Regions from separate parts of the Peribacillus sp. FSL P2-0133 genome, predicted to be linked through region 2. Evidence: a T-box and tRNA genes for the amino acid it is inferred to sense, from the RefSeq annotation. Region 2 holds a T-box; the other holds one or more tRNA genes.
The links. The T-box of region 2 lies ahead of tyrS (tyrosine--tRNA ligase). A T-box ahead of a tRNA ligase gene usually reads a tRNA of that ligase, here a tRNA-Tyr.
Positions count from the first base shown of each region.

Region 1: it encodes a tRNA-Tyr, which carries the amino acid that the T-box ahead of tyrS (tyrosine--tRNA ligase) is inferred to sense. The anticodon was not compared.

Region 1 covers NZ_CP150254.1:167,647-175,348, reverse strand. Annotated here, with positions in the region: gene MKY17_RS01025 (CdaR family protein) at 32-1,390, opposite strand; gene cdaA (diadenylate cyclase CdaA) at 1,383-2,207, opposite strand; gene MKY17_RS01015 (anti-sigma factor) at 2,426-3,049, opposite strand; gene sigW (RNA polymerase sigma factor SigW) at 3,066-3,629, opposite strand; gene MKY17_RS01005 (aspartyl-phosphate phosphatase Spo0E family protein) at 3,802-3,987, shown strand; gene rocF (arginase) at 4,126-5,028, opposite strand; tRNA gene MKY17_RS00995 (tRNA-Ala) at 5,235-5,310, opposite strand; tRNA gene MKY17_RS00990 (tRNA-Gly) at 5,332-5,403, opposite strand; tRNA gene MKY17_RS00985 (tRNA-Gln) at 5,407-5,481, opposite strand; tRNA gene MKY17_RS00980 (tRNA-Tyr) at 5,586-5,669, opposite strand; tRNA gene MKY17_RS00975 (tRNA-Thr) at 5,688-5,763, opposite strand; tRNA gene MKY17_RS00970 (tRNA-Val) at 5,779-5,854, opposite strand; tRNA gene MKY17_RS00965 (tRNA-Glu) at 5,863-5,937, opposite strand; tRNA gene MKY17_RS00960 (tRNA-Thr) at 5,970-6,042, opposite strand; tRNA gene MKY17_RS00955 (tRNA-Asn) at 6,046-6,120, opposite strand; rRNA gene rrf (5S ribosomal RNA) at 6,166-6,281, opposite strand; rRNA gene MKY17_RS00945 (23S ribosomal RNA) at 6,356-7,702, opposite strand, start outside.
Region 2 covers NZ_CP150254.1:4,308,692-4,316,393, reverse strand. Annotated here, with positions in the region: gene MKY17_RS20730 (transglycosylase domain-containing protein) at 41-3,073, opposite strand; T-box leader at 3,222-3,438, shown strand; gene tyrS (tyrosine--tRNA ligase) at 3,506-4,762, shown strand; gene rpsD (30S ribosomal protein S4) at 4,861-5,463, opposite strand; gene MKY17_RS20715 (GAF domain-containing protein) at 5,994-6,473, opposite strand; gene refZ (forespore capture DNA-binding protein RefZ) at 6,628-7,284, shown strand; gene hisJ (histidinol-phosphatase HisJ) at 7,286-7,702, opposite strand, start outside.

The DNA.
Region 1 (7,702 bases), 1.7 Mb from region 2:
TACTGAATTTAATGATGATGTTAAAGGATGGTCATGTCTCTTCGTCTTTTTGTGAGATGGTGACCGAAACCGTTTTAGAATCCAGTTCCCATTCCACTCCCTCAGGCACTGTTACCGCCAAATCCACATCATGCGTACCTTCATCTAAATTACTCACATCTACTGTAAGATTAATGTCGTCTTTAGTTATTTTCTTCAAATCATCCGCCTCACCAAGCAAAGTGATGCTAGTTACATCGGATTCCAATTCGGCATTTTGGTCATCCTGTATGCCCACAGGCACTATTTGTATATTGTTGAAAGTTTTAGACTCAATGGCAGCCGGTTCATCTTCTTCTGCTTCTTCTTCGACTACTTGTTCTTCTTGTTTTTGTTCGGTTTCTGGTTCTTCCTCTTCTACGACTGGCTCTGCATTCTCTTCATCCACATCAACTTTCTCTGTACGAATCTTGACCTTTGCCTTACCCAAGGACATTTTTTGTACACTTTCCGGTTTATCAAGATCAAGTTCCAGTTCTGTATCACCATCAATTTTCGAGATATTTACAGGAAGAACTACTTCATCTATTTTCTCCAGGCTCGTTTCCGAACCAAATAAGGTGACCTCTTTTGGGTCGACACTTATACTCGTGATTCTGATGCCATCCTTTGTCTTGCCAGTTTGCTTCGGTGCTATCGACACCGTCTTGGAAGGAATGCTCACTTCTAAGGAAACTGAAACAGTAGATGGCTCGATCGTCACATCCAGCTTGTTCAAGTCCCTGTCCAGGGCTTTAACGGTTGCCTTGCTGTTCACCGTTTCGTTAAGTCCCTTACTTATTTCAAGGTTTGCCTTTACATAGGAAATTTGTTCAATCGCATCTTTAGCACCCGTTATTTTGACAGTTTTCGGGCTGACTGTTGGCTGGCCAGCGGTATATCCCTCTTCAAGTAAAGAGCTATTATACTCGGCTTCAACGGGGAATTCCTTCGTCACCCGTTCCTGAACGTTGACCTCCGCATATTCCGGATCGATCGTCGCCACTAACTTTTCATTCAAATCACTTATTTTAAATGTGACAGTTCTGTCCCCCATTGAGATTGCAGGATCGGAAAGGTCTACATACACTTTAAAGTCCCTTTGGTTTTTCGCATTTATCAATAAGCTTTTTGCTCCCTTTAGAGTAACATCAACCGCCTCCGGCACTCCGCTCACCACTAGATTCTCACGGTCATAGTACACTTCAACCGGTACATTTTCGATGGTCTCCGTACTGATTTCAGGGGCAGTCGATAAACCAAGGGATTTTTTATCCGACTCCATTTCGAAGTTAATGGAAATGAACAAAAGTGCCGCCAAGGCAAAAGCTACGATTCTCATAAACCAAGCGCTATTGGTGAATTTATCCATTCTTTTTCCCCCTCCAGTTAAAGATGCTTGAGGAAGTTGATTTGATGTTTTCCACTACCAGTTCACTTGTAAGCATGGCCCTAAATGATTCTTGATTCAAATCCCGGTAAAGTTCCCCGTTTTTAGTGACGGATATCCCTCCCGTTTCTTCTGAAACGACAATCGTAAGACTATCCGTAACTTCACTCATGCCTATGGCTGCCCTATGCCGTGTGCCAAGTTCCTTTGATATGAAAGGACTCTCTGATAGTGGCAAATAGCAAGCTGCAGCTGCCACCTGGTTATTTTGCAGAATAACTGCACCATCATGGAGCGGCGTATTAGGGATGAAGATATTAATGAGCAGTTCTGAAGAAATATAGGATTTTAGCGGTATCCCCGTTTCAACATAATCCCCTAGCTCCGTACCTTTTTCTATCGTAATCAAGGCTCCGATCCGCCTTTTTGCCATATAGGTGGACGCCTTTAGGATTTCTTCGACTAAACGCTCTTGCTGATTCTCTTCCGGAACGGTGCCCCTTGCAAAGAGCTTCCCGCGTCCTAATTGTTCAAGTGCCCTTCTCAGTTCAGGTTGAAAAATGACGAGAATCGCCAATACTCCCCAATTCATGACTTGTGCCATTAACCATCCGAGTGTATTGAAACCAAACAGGTTGCTTAAGCTTTTTACAATGACAATTACAAAAATTCCTTTTAGCAGCTGAATAGCCTTCGTGCCCCGAATAATAGTTAACAATTTATATATCACAAACCATACAAGGAGAATATCAATGAAATTTACTACATAGTCCCAAACAGTCAAGTTGGTTAAAGACATGTTGTTTCCTCCAGTCAGTATTACTCCAAATACAAATTACAATCTTTATACGATAACCTTAATAGTATACCATTTTTTAAATGATACATCTAAAAACTAGTGTGAGAAATTTACATAGGAAAAATGAATCATGAAAAAGGGTTCCCTTCCCTTTAAAAAATAAAGCTGAGCGAAGTCACCGTAAATGAAAAAACGGTGCCCCCTCCCAGCTTTATTCCTTATTCCTTTTTCTCCTCTTTAGCAGGAACCAACGAGGTTGCAGTATCCTTTACTTTATACCACATCCACTCAAAAGCTTGGTCAATAACATGGATGCTTCCAGTCACATTCCCTGCTTTTGACATATATTTATGCCCATTTATGACTGTCACATCTCCCTCTACTTCACCATCTATTTGAATGTTACCATTTTGAACTACCACATTCCCCTTGATTGTCTCACCTTCAGGCACAATCACCGTTTCACCTTCGACCACTAAGTTAGGCTGCTTTGATACTGAAAAATGTTCGTCCTGATTATAAGTGGAAAAAACAGATCCTGTCATCAATAAGATGAACATCGCTGCCGCTGTCATGAAGGGATGGCTTTTGAACCAACGTTTGGCACCTGTTGTTTTCGTTTCCTTTGGCAATTGAGCCATAACCTTTGCTGTAAAGTCATCCGGGGCCTTTATATGGGAAGTGCTTTGTACAAGAGCGACCGCCTTTTTCATTTCATGAAAGTAATCCCGGCATTCAGCACAGTTATGCAAGTGCTCCCGTAAAACTTCTTTATGCTCCGGTTTGATGTCCTCATCTAAATAATCATGCATATATTCAATGATTTCCTCATGGCAGTTCATTTTTCTCACCTTCTTTTTATAAATGGCGTAGTTGTTTACGCAAGGCTTCCCGACCGCGATGTATCCTCGTCTTAACCGTACCGACCGGCAAATCGAGTATTTCACTGATTTCCTTTAGAGATAACTCTTCAATATACTTCAATACGATTACCGATCGGTATTTCTCGGGCAATTTCATTATTTCCACTTGAATGGTTTCCTGTAGTTCTAAAGATTCAACCTCTTCCTCGGGTTTCGCCATATCCGATGCAATTTGGGAATACATATTCAATCCCTCTGTTCCTGCCACCTCTGCATCTAAATAGTAATCCGGTTTTTTCTTGCGAAGCCGGTCAATACAAAGATTGGTCGCAATCCGGTATAACCATGTAGAAAATTTCATTTGTATATTGAAACTTCGAATATTCACGTAGGCCCTTACAAAGGCCTCTTGTGCCAAATCTTCTGCTTCTTGCCTGTTTCCGAGCATCCTGAAACATATTTGGAACACTTTGTCCTTGTATATTTCGACAATTTCCCCAAATGCATTATGGTCTCCCTTTAATACTTGATTAATTCTCTCTCTAATGAGTGCATCCATTTTCCGGTATTACCCCCGCTCATGCGGCTATACGATTACTACGAACCGTAAGCTAAAAGGTTTCAAAAATTTAATACATTAATTTTAACAAAGTTTTACATTTTATGTTTAAGAAAAAAAAAACAGGGCTATATAGTAAGAAATTGTAAAATCCAAGGGAGTGATTCTCTATATGACTGCAGAACAAATTTTAGACCATATTGAACAATACAGACAGAAAATGATGTTTTTGGCTTCCCGTTCTTCAATGGTGGATAATGAAGTTGTTGAAGTTAGCAGCAAACTGGATTCTTTAATCATCCAATACATCCATTTAACTAAAAATGGAGACCTCACTGACAGACGTGCCCTCAAGTGAATATGGATATACGATTGCAACCATTTATCTATAGATATGTTCCTGTTACATACACCCTAGTAAATAAACCTACGTCTTCTAGCATATAAAAAACAGTAACCCATTACAAGCCGGTTACTGTTTCTTTTATTTTTTCAGTTATAATAATTTTTCTCCAAATAGCGAACCCATTAGAGCCACGGCCACGATCGCCGTCTTATTTCGCTCATCTAAAACGGGATTCACTTCAACGAATTCAGCTGATGTAATCAAGTTGGATTCCGCAAGCATTTCCATGGCCAAATGACTTTCCCGATAACTTATACCACCAATCACCGGTGTCCCCACTCCGGGTGCATCTGCTGGGTCGACTCCATCCAAATCCAATGAAAGGTGGACGCCATCCGTTCTCTCCCTTAAATAATCAATGCATTCTTCCATAACCCGTGCCATTCCCATGCGGTCGATCTCATGCATCGTGAATACTTTAATCCCTTTCTCACGGATAAGTTCTTTTTCCCCTTCATCCAATGACCTTGCTCCAATTATTACGATGTTTTCCGGTTTCACTTTTGGAGCAAAACCATGGATATTGATTAGGTCCGGATGTCCAAGCCCAATACTGACAGCTAGGGGCATACCGTGTATATTCCCTGATGGTGAAGTATCTTCCGTATTTAAATCCCCATGTGCGTCGTACCAAATCACACCCACATTTTCATAGTGCTTCGCGACTCCTGCCAGTGTACCTATAGCTATGGAATGGTCTCCTCCCAATACAAGCGGAAAGGAACCCCCTTCTATTATTTCATCAACTCTTGTAGCTAACAGGGAGTTACCCTTCGCTACAAGCTGTAAGTTTTTTAGATTTGTCCCAGGCTCATCTGCATTTTCAGGGCGCCCTACAATTATATCCCCTAAATCCTCTACTGCTATATTCAACTTTTCAAGACGCTCGACAATCTCTGCGCAGCGAATGGCACTAGGTCCCATATCCACCCCTCGCCTTGCTTGACCGAGGTCCATAGGCAACCCGATGACGGAAATTTTCTGAATAGACATACAATTCCCCCTTTCCATCATTTTATATCGTATATGCCGATTGGTTCAACTCGACATTTCCATGTATAAAGATGCACGTTCCTATCACATATGTTTTTTGTGAAATAATATCTTTCTGGGGATTAGTTTACCCAATTATGTCTTAAACAAAAAAAAGTCTTAAACCATTTTTGGCTTAAGACGTAAGTTTTGGTGTATGTAGTTGATGGTGGAGCCTAGCGGGATCGAACCGCTGACCTCCTGCGTGCAAGGCAGGCGCTCTCCCAGCTGAGCTAAGGCCCCTAAGGGATTTAAAATTTATTAAGCGGAAGACGGGATTCGAACCCGCGACCCCAACCTTGGCAAGGTTGTATTCTACCACTGAACTACTTCCGCAAATGGCTGGGCTAGAAGGGATCGAACCTTCGCATGACGGAATCAAAATCCGTTGCCTTACCGCTTGGCTATAGCCCAATATATGATATGTAATGATTAATGTTCAACAAAATAAAAAGGTGGTAATCATATATTTCCCCAATACAGAGAATATATAACTGATCCACAGGATTTTATTAAAATGGTGGAGGGGGGCAGATTCGAACTGCCGAACCCGAAGGAGCGGATTTACAGTCCGCCGCGTTTAGCCACTTCGCTACCCCTCCGCAATATATGGTTGTAAATGGTGCCGGCAAGAGGACTTGAACCCCCAACCTACTGATTACAAGTCAGTTGCTCTACCAGTTGAGCTACACCGGCAAGTAAAGAATAAAATGGTGGAGGATGACGGGATCGAACCGCCGACCCTCTGCTTGTAAGGCAGATGCTCTCCCAGCTGAGCTAATCCTCCGAATTAAATGGTGACCCGTACGGGATTCGAACCCGTGTTACCGCCGTGAAAGGGCGGTGTCTTAACCGCTTGACCAACGGGCCGAACTTTTTTTGTGTTCATAGATAGATTGGGAAGCTCCCAAGCGGATTCGAACCGCTGACCTCTTCCTTACCATGGAAGTGCTCTACCTACTGAGCTATGGAAGCATATGGCTCCGCAGGTAGGACTCGAACCTACGACCGTTCGGTTAACAGCCGAATGCTCTACCACTGAGCTACTGCGGAATAATATAATGTTTCCTAAAACCCATTTAAAGATTTAAATGAATAGCCTGGCAACGTCCTACTCTCACAGGGGGAAACCCCCAACTACCATCGGCGCTGAAGAACTTAACTTCCGTGTTCGGAATGGGAACGGGTGTGACCTCTTCGCCATCATTGCCAGACTATATTCATTTTTGAAGAATTTTCATTCCTTCAAAACTAGATAATAAGAAGGTATTTCATTTTTTTAAAAGCGTTGGTTAAGTCCTCGATCTATTAGTATCAGTCAGCTCCACATGTCGCCACGCTTCCACCTCTGACCTATCAACCTGATCATCTTTCAGGGATCTTACTAGCTTGCGCCATGGGAAATCTCATCTTGAGGGGGGCTTCATGCTTAGATGCTTTCAGCACTTATCCCGTCCGCACGTAGCTACCCAGCTATGCCTTTGGCAAGACAACTGGTACACCAGCGGTGCGTCCATCCCGGTCCTCTCGTACTAAGGACAGCTCCTCTCAAATTTCCTGCGCCCGCGACGGATAGGGACCGAACTGTCTCACGACGTTCTGAACCCAGCTCGCGTACCGCTTTAATGGGCGAACAGCCCAACCCTTGGGACCGACTACAGCCCCAGGATGCGATGAGCCGACATCGAGGTGCCAAACCTCCCCGTCGATGTGGACTCTTGGGGGAGATAAGCCTGTTATCCCCGGGGTAGCTTTTATCCGTTGAGCGATGGCCCTTCCATGCGGAACCACCGGATCACTAAGCCCGACTTTCGTCCCTGCTCGACTTGTAGGTCTCGCAGTCAAGCTCCCTTGTGCCTTTACACTCTACGAATGATTTCCAACCATTCTGAGGGAACCTTTGGGCGCCTCCGTTACTCTTTAGGAGGCGACCGCCCCAGTCAAACTGCCCACCTGACACTGTCTCCCACCCCGATAAGGGGCGCGGGTTAGAATTTCAATACAGCCAGGGTAGTATCCCACCAACGCCTCCACCGAAGCTAGCGCTCCGGCTTCTCAGGCTCCTACCTATCCTGTACAAGCTGTACCAAAATTCAATATCAGGCTGCAGTAAAGCTCCACGGGGTCTTTCCGTCCTGTCGCGGGTAACCTGCATCTTCACAGGTACTATAATTTCACCGAGTCTCTCGTTGAGACAGTGCCCAGATCGTTACACCTTTCGTGCGGGTCGGAACTTACCCGACAAGGAATTTCGCTACCTTAGGACCGTTATAGTTACGGCCGCCGTTTACTGGGGCTTCGGTTCAAAGCTTCGCTTGCGCTAACCTCTCCCCTTAACCTTCCAGCACCGGGCAGGTGTCAGCCCCTATACTTCGCCTTGCGGCTTCGCAGAGACCTGTGTTTTTGCTAAACAGTCGCCTGGGCCTATTCACTGCGGCTTTTCTGGGCTATTCACCCTAAAAAGCACCCCTTCTCCCGAAGTTACGGGGTCATTTTGCCGAGTTCCTTAACGAGAGTTCTCTCGCACACCTTAGGATTCTCTCCTCGCCTACCTGTGTCGGTTTGCGGTACGGGCACCTTACATCTCACTAGAGGCTTTTCTTGGCAGCGTGGAATCAGGAACTTCGGTACTATA
Region 2 (7,702 bases):
CGGGCTAACCCGACAGCCTGTTTTAGTTCAAGAAAGAGTGTCATTCTTCCTCTTCTTCAGCTTTATCCGTGTCTTGCTCTTTATCATTGACAGTGTCTTTATCATTGACAGTGTCTTGAACTTTGTCGGTCTCTTGATTTTCTTTATCAGTATTTTCTTTGTTTTGATCTTTGTCTAGGGCTGGCTCTTTATCTTTATTTGTTTCATTTTCTGGTTCTTTATCTTTATCTGAACCGTTCTCTTCTTTTGAGTCTGGTTTTTTATCTTCGTTAGCTACTTTATCTTTTCCGCGATCATCTTTATTTTTTGCGGAATCTTCTTTTGAACCTGCTTTTTTAACGCCGCTTTCAACACGTTGGGAAGGGGCTGATTCTTTACCGACTATGTCTACGGCCGTTACGTAATAGGAACCGCCTGAGCCGACTTTGTAAACAAGATTCCCACCAGCATTGATGCTCGCCACTTTTTTGCCGTCCTTATAGACACGATAACCGACGACATCTCCTTCATGATGCAGACCCCATGTAATCTTATCGTTACTGATCGTTATGGATAGGGGATCTGGTGCTTTGCCATTATCATTCAATTTCGCTTTCGCCCCGACGACATTTCCTGATTTTTCGCCTCCAGGAATCACGGATCCCGGGTCAACGACATATTTCAGTCCGATATCTGCAAAGGAATCGGGATTCAACATGAACCCGCCGCTTGTGAATTCGCCAGGCGTTTGCGGAAGGGCTGCGTAGCGTTTGCTGCCGACTGATACATATTGTCCATCTATGAAACTATCATCCGCCCTGGATGGAGCATATTTGGCGATGAATAAATCTGATTTTACAAGACCTGCCTTTTGGCATGCACTTGAAGGCAGCAGTCCTGAAACGCCACAGAAGGAACGGTTGACAATTCCGCCCGGCATTTCAAATCGCTTATCAGGGTCGATGAGTTTAGGATCGACTTTGTATGCGGCATTGATCAGATCCGCCCAATAATACATATTACGTTTATTATATTCCAGACCATTGTAGGTCCCTTGCAAGGATTTAGGTGTGTCATATCCGAGCCATGTACCGAATGATACATTTGGATTGCTTGCGACGAACCAAGCGTCCCAATAGTTTTGGGACGTTCCGGTCTTACCTGCCCAATCACTTGAGAAAGCAAGTCGGTTTCTGACCGAAGCGGCCGTCCCGCTGTTTACGACATCACGCATCATATCAAGCGTCAAGTAAGCGGCTTGCGGAGAAAATACTTCCACTGGTTTCGCTTTATGTTCATAGATGACCTCGCCATCTTTCGATACGATTTTATCGATCATATAAGCATCGACGAATTCCCCCGAATTGGCAAATGTGCCAAATGCATTGACGTTCTCTTCAACGGTTACACCTCTGTCCATGGCACCCAATGACATGGCAAGATTTGAGTAATCCCCATTCGTTACAGTTGTAAAGCCCATTTTTTCCAAATAGGCAGCAGGCCTTTGGTTGATTATTTTCATGTAAAAGAGCGCTGCAGGGATATTATAGGAATTCTTAAGTGCCTCACGGGCTGTCGTTACCCCCGTATAGCTTCCGCCGCCATAGTTTCCTGGACGCCACGCTTTGCTGCCTGCTGGAATGGAAATGGGTACGTTGGCTGATACACTTCCAGGTGAGATTTTTCCTAACTCAATACCTGGGCCATATACGAGCAGCGGCTTCATCGTTGATCCGTTCGATCGCAGTGATGCAGTTGCATGATTCGTCTGTTCCCGCTTGAAATCACGGCCGCCTACGAAACTGATGATTTTTCCTGTTTTATTTTCGATAAGAATGGCCCCGGCTTCAACGGGCTCACTCACCGTTTTCATTTCTTTCGTATCAGGATCGACGACTTGTGCCGTCTTATCGTATCCGTAATTCGGATAGTTTTTCGTTACTTCCTGCATCTTGTCATAAATCTTTTTATCGATTGTCGTATAGATCTGATAGCCGTTTTGACGCAGCTTACGATCGGCAAGTGCTAGATATTGATCTTTTAAATCATCATTCTTTAAATCTTTCTCTTCATATCCATCTTCTTTTGCCAGACTGACAGATAGGATTTCGATGGAGCGTTTTTCGATTTCATAGGTGAGCCATGGATATTTCTCGGATGGCATCTCCGTTTTACCGATAAAGTCTTTTGTTATGTCGTATGCGACTGCTTTATCATATTCTTCTTTTGTTATGTATCCGTTACTATACATCCGCTTTAAAACGGTTTTCATCCGGTTGATGCCGGGCTCTTGATTTTCTTTCAGTTTTCCTTTCTGGGTATATGGTGTATAACCGAAAGGGCTTTGCGGCAATCCAGCGATAAAGGCTGATTGGGGCAGTGTCAGATCTTTGGCCTCCACGCCAAAAATACCTTCAGCGGCGGACTCGACACCAGCGATGTTACGGCCTGAAGAGTTTCGTCCCAAAGTGGAGACGTTTAAGTAGGTTTCCAAAATCTCTTCTTTTTCAAAGAACTTTTCGACCCGGAGCGCAAGAAGGATTTCTTTTGCTTTCCGTTCAAATGATACTTCGTTGGTGAGGACCTGGTTTTTAATGAGCTGCTGTGTTAATGTACTTCCTCCCGATTGGACGGATGCATTTGAAAATTCCTGGTAAACGGCACGCAGGATGGCTTTCGGGACAACTCCATCATGTTCATAAAAATACTCATCTTCTGTAGCGATGACTGCATTTTTTAGATGCTCGGAAACTTTATCGATGGACACTTCTTCACGCTCAAGGTCACTCTTAAGCTTGCCCAAGTATACGTTATCAGCAAAGTATACTTCAGAGGTCTCTTCATAATTGTAAATGTCTTTTTTTAAATCTTCTTTTGAGCGTACCGGCTCATCATTGACGAGGGCAGCGAAATAGCCGGCCCCGACGCCGCCGGCGAATGAGAATCCTAGAATCCCGACAATAATGAGGATCAGCGTTAAATTCCAAATGACTTGGTATGTAACCCGCGCGTTTTTGTGTGTTTTTTCATTTTGAAAAAAACGGGTCAGCTGCTTCCAGATTGTTAGAAATCTATCTTTTTGATTATTATTCATCGTATCATACCCCCTGAAATCACATATATTATAGCATATAACAGGTAGGGGAAAGGCATCTTTCTTATTTTTCTAGAATCTGTAAGAGTGGTGTTGACAATGATTCTTATGTATGATAAAAGTTTATTAACAATAATAAAATGATTAAATGATCGCGATGATAGGACCCAGTAGTCAGACTATCCCTGTTTCAGAGAGCCGGTGGTTAGTGGAAATCGGTACAAATGGTATGATGAATTACTTCCTTGAGCATTTGCTGTGAAATGATTAGTAGCAGGAAACGGTTGACGGCCGTTATTCGTCTTGAGCGGAGGGCATATTATGTCCTCAAGTTGGGTGGTACCGCGAATTCATTCGTCCCTTCATATTTTATGAAGGGGCGTTTTTGTGTGCTTTTTGCGGGTTTTTTCTAAGATGGAGGAGGAATATTTAATGGAATTGCTTAAAGACCTCGAGTGGAGAGGGATTATTTATCAACAAACGGATGAAGAGGGTTTTAAGGCCCTTTTAGAAAAAGAGAAAATTTCTTTATACTGTGGTGTCGATCCAACTGCGGATAGTATGCACATCGGACATCTATTGCCATTCTTGACATTGCGCCGTTTCCAGCAGCACGGACATCGTCCACTTGTGCTAGTAGGCGGTGCGACTGGACTTATTGGTGATCCAAGCGGTAAAAAAGAGGAACGCCAGCTGCAAACTCTGGAAAAAGTGCTTTATAATGCAGACTGCATAAAAGGGCAGCTATCCCACATCTTTGAATTCGACGGTGAAAATGGTGCGGTCATGGTCAATAACTATGACTGGATAGGTAAAATCGATATGGTTACATTCTTGCGGGATTACGGGAAATACATCGGTATAAACTACATGCTGGCAAAAGATACGGTTGCTTCCCGCTTGGATACGGGAATTTCCTTTACTGAATTTGCGTACACGATCTTACAAGGAATTGATTTCGGTCATTTATACAGCAATTACGACTGTAAATTGCAAATTGGCGGCAGTGATCAATGGGGCAACATTACGACCGGTCTTGAAATGATCAGGAAATCCAATGATGAGAATGCTAAAGCATTCGGTATGACGATCCCGCTCGTAACGAAAGCGGATGGAACGAAATTCGGTAAGACGGAAGGCGGAGCGATTTGGCTTGACCCGGAAAAGACGACTCCGTATGAATTTTACCAATTCTGGATCAATACAGCCGATGCTGATGTCGTGAAATACCTGAAATTCTTCACATTCCTATCTCGTGAGGCGATTGAAGAGTTAGAGCAATCCGTACAGTCCGAACCGCATTTGCGTAAAGCACAAAAAGCTTTAGGGGAAGAAATGACCCGTTTGATTCATGGTCAGGAAGCTCTTGACCAAGCAATCAAAATCTCTGCCGCCCTATTCAGCGGTGAGGTGAAGAATTTAAGTGCAGCGGAAATCAAATTGGGCTTTAAAGATGTCCCTAGCTTCGAACGTGAGAGCAAAGAAGATATCGGTTTGGTCGATTTAATCGTTGAAGCGAAAATTTCGCCATCAAAGCGTCAAGCCCGTGAAGATATTCAGAATGGGGCAATCTCCATTAATGGGGAGAAAGTGACTGATCTGCAATATGTAGTGACGGAAGCTGCCAAGATTGAAGGGGAGTTCATCCTCGTTCGTCGCGGCAAGAAGAAATACACATTAGTGAAATGATTGTTCAAAGCCCGGCTGAATCCCAGCCGGGCTTTGTCATGCAAGGGTGTTTAGGTGCAAAAAAAAACCCCATCCAAGGATGAGGTTTTTTGAAGTTATTAACGAGAGTAGAACTCAACGATAAGAGCTTCGTTAATTTCAGCAGGCAATTCAGAACGTTCTGGTAAACGAGTGAAAGTACCTTCTAATTTCTCAGCATCGAAAGTAAGGAAATCAGGAACGAAGTTAGTTGCTTCAACTGATTCTTTGATGATTGAGAAGTTGCGTGATTTTTCACGAACTGAGATTGTTTGTCCAAGAGACACTTTGTAAGATGGAATGTCTACGCGGCTTCCGTCTACAGTGATGTGACCGTGGTTAACAAGTTGACGTGCTTGACGACGTGTACGAGCTAAACCAAGACGGTAAACTAGGTTGTCAAGACGTGATTCAAGAAGAATCATGAAGTTTTCACCATGAACACCTTTAAGTTTGCCAGCGCGGTCGAACATTGAACGGAATTGACGTTCAGTGATTCCGTACATGTGACGAAGTTTTTGTTTCTCTTGCAGTTGCATTCCGTATTCAGAAATTTTTCTGCGTTGGTTAGGACCATGTTGTCCTGGAGCATAAGGGCGTTTTTCTAATTCTTTACCAGTACCTGTTAGGGAAATTCCTAAACGACGGGATAGTTTCCAGCTTGGGCCAGTATAACGAGCCATAGGATGACTCCTCCTTTAAATGTTTTTATTTTGGTAAAATAAAAACCGTGTGAATGTACGATCATGACCATTTTGTTTTCATGTACCTTCGCCCTAGCAGCAGAGAGTTACGAGATACACCTCTGAATTGAGGAACAAAATGAGAACATAAAGGCTGTCACATAGGCTGCAATATTTTACACAAGGAGTATTGTATAATATTCTGCTCAATGAGTCAAGGACAGTTATGATTTATTAAGGAATAGATAAAGAGAATCACAGCAGGAAAATACAAAATATTAAAAAAATGCAATTTATAGAGTGTTTTTTTTCATTGTAAGCATTATGAAATAATGAATCCAAAAATTATGGATGGTTTGAGACATTTCTTGGGTGCCTATGCCATGGGTGTGTTTCATTCTTCGCTAAAAATGTCAAAAGGGCCGATGAGGGGTTTTATATTGCGAAAAGTTCAGGAAAGGACCGGGTACATGTACAACGGGTCCTGTAATGGAAAAGGGAGCAGGCAAGGTTTGCCGCTCCCTTTTCCATTATAGATGATTGGAAAGGATTTCAGCGAACTTCTCCAGTCCTTGCTGATCCATTTCGTCAAAACGGTCCGTTATCGGGCTGTCGATATCGAGGACACCGAGCAATTTGCCATCCTTCATGAGCGGTATGACAATTTCAGATCTTGATGCCGCATCGCAGGCGATATGTCCAGGGAATTGGTGGACATCCTCTACGCGCAGGGTTTTTTCAGTTGCCGCTGAAGTCCCGCATACGCCCTTGCCCATTGGGATGCGGACACAGGCTGGAAGACCTTGAAAGGGTCCTAGAATTAATTGGCCTTCTTCATATAAATAAAAGCCTACCCAGTTAATCTCATCGAGAAAAAGATTAAGTAAAGCTGCCGCATTGCTTAAATTGGCTATTTGGTTCGTTTCATCTTCGATTAATGCAAGTAGTTGTTTTTGGACCAGTTCATAGTTTTTTTCTTTTTTTCCTTGATACATTTCGACATTAAACAAAAGCGTTCACCTGTCTTCCGCATATTTTTACAGCACTATCTAATCATGATGCTTTATTGTTGGGAAATTGTCGAGAACTTACTAAAGGATTCAGGCTCTTCCGTGAAGAAGTAGTCCACAAGACTTGTCTCAAAGAAAGCGAGGGATTGCCTGAATGAATCGCCAGACGCCAACGAAACAAGCCATTGTGGAAGCCGCATTGCATTTATTTCATTTAAAAGGCTATCATGCTACATCCATACGGGATATTGCGAATAAAGCGAAAGTGAACGCTGCAAATATTGCCTACTATTTCAAGAATAAACAGGGGTTGCTGGAATTCTGTTTCATTTCCTATTTAGAAGAGTATATCCTGGTCCTTGATAAGAACATGACATTGCTCGAACTTAAAGGCCCGCAGCATTGCTTGATGAATCTTGTAAAGGATATTCTTGCTTTCCAGAGGGAAAACTTCCTTGCTGCACGGTTCATATATGGGGAATCTTCACTCGATTCCAATTTAAACCGCGAAATTCATTCGACTTATTTTACTAAGGAAAAGTCTTATTTTCAATATATTTTGGAACAAGGAATCAAGAGCAGGAGTTTCCAGCAGGTCTCCGTTCCCATGTATATGCTGCAGTTGAAGGGATTATTGACGGCCCCTGTCCTGCATACCCATTATGCGATGGATGTGCTTCATGTCTTCCCGCAGGAAGCCTATTACACGAATATTTATGCCAATGAAGTCGGACGTTTTCTGCAAGATACCCTTTTCATTGCCGAAGACTTACAGCCACTGTTAGCCGGCCGGCCTGAAGTGTTTACATGAGTTACCCTTTAAAACCTGCAATCAGTGCCTGATGGCCCTGACCCAAATCTTTAGCCTGATGGGCATCGGAACCGTAAATAAGCGGAATTCCGAGATCTAAAGCACGTTTTGCAAATCGTTCAGGAGGATAGGGCTCACCGCATAGCGGCTTTACAAGCCCGGCTCCATTATAATCTAGTTCATACCTTTGATCCTTGATCATGTCGAGAACCTTGTAAACCCGCTCGTCAAAACTTGATGCCGGCGGATATCGATGCTGGAATTTATGGACAAGCGTAATGTGCCCGATCCGTTTTGGTTTATATATGCCTAAATCAGCTTCAATTGATTTTTCCAGTGTATCGTAATATTTGGTATAAACCGAATCCACTGAACCTAGTTCATTGGCAATCTCACCAAAACCATTATCGCTGAAATC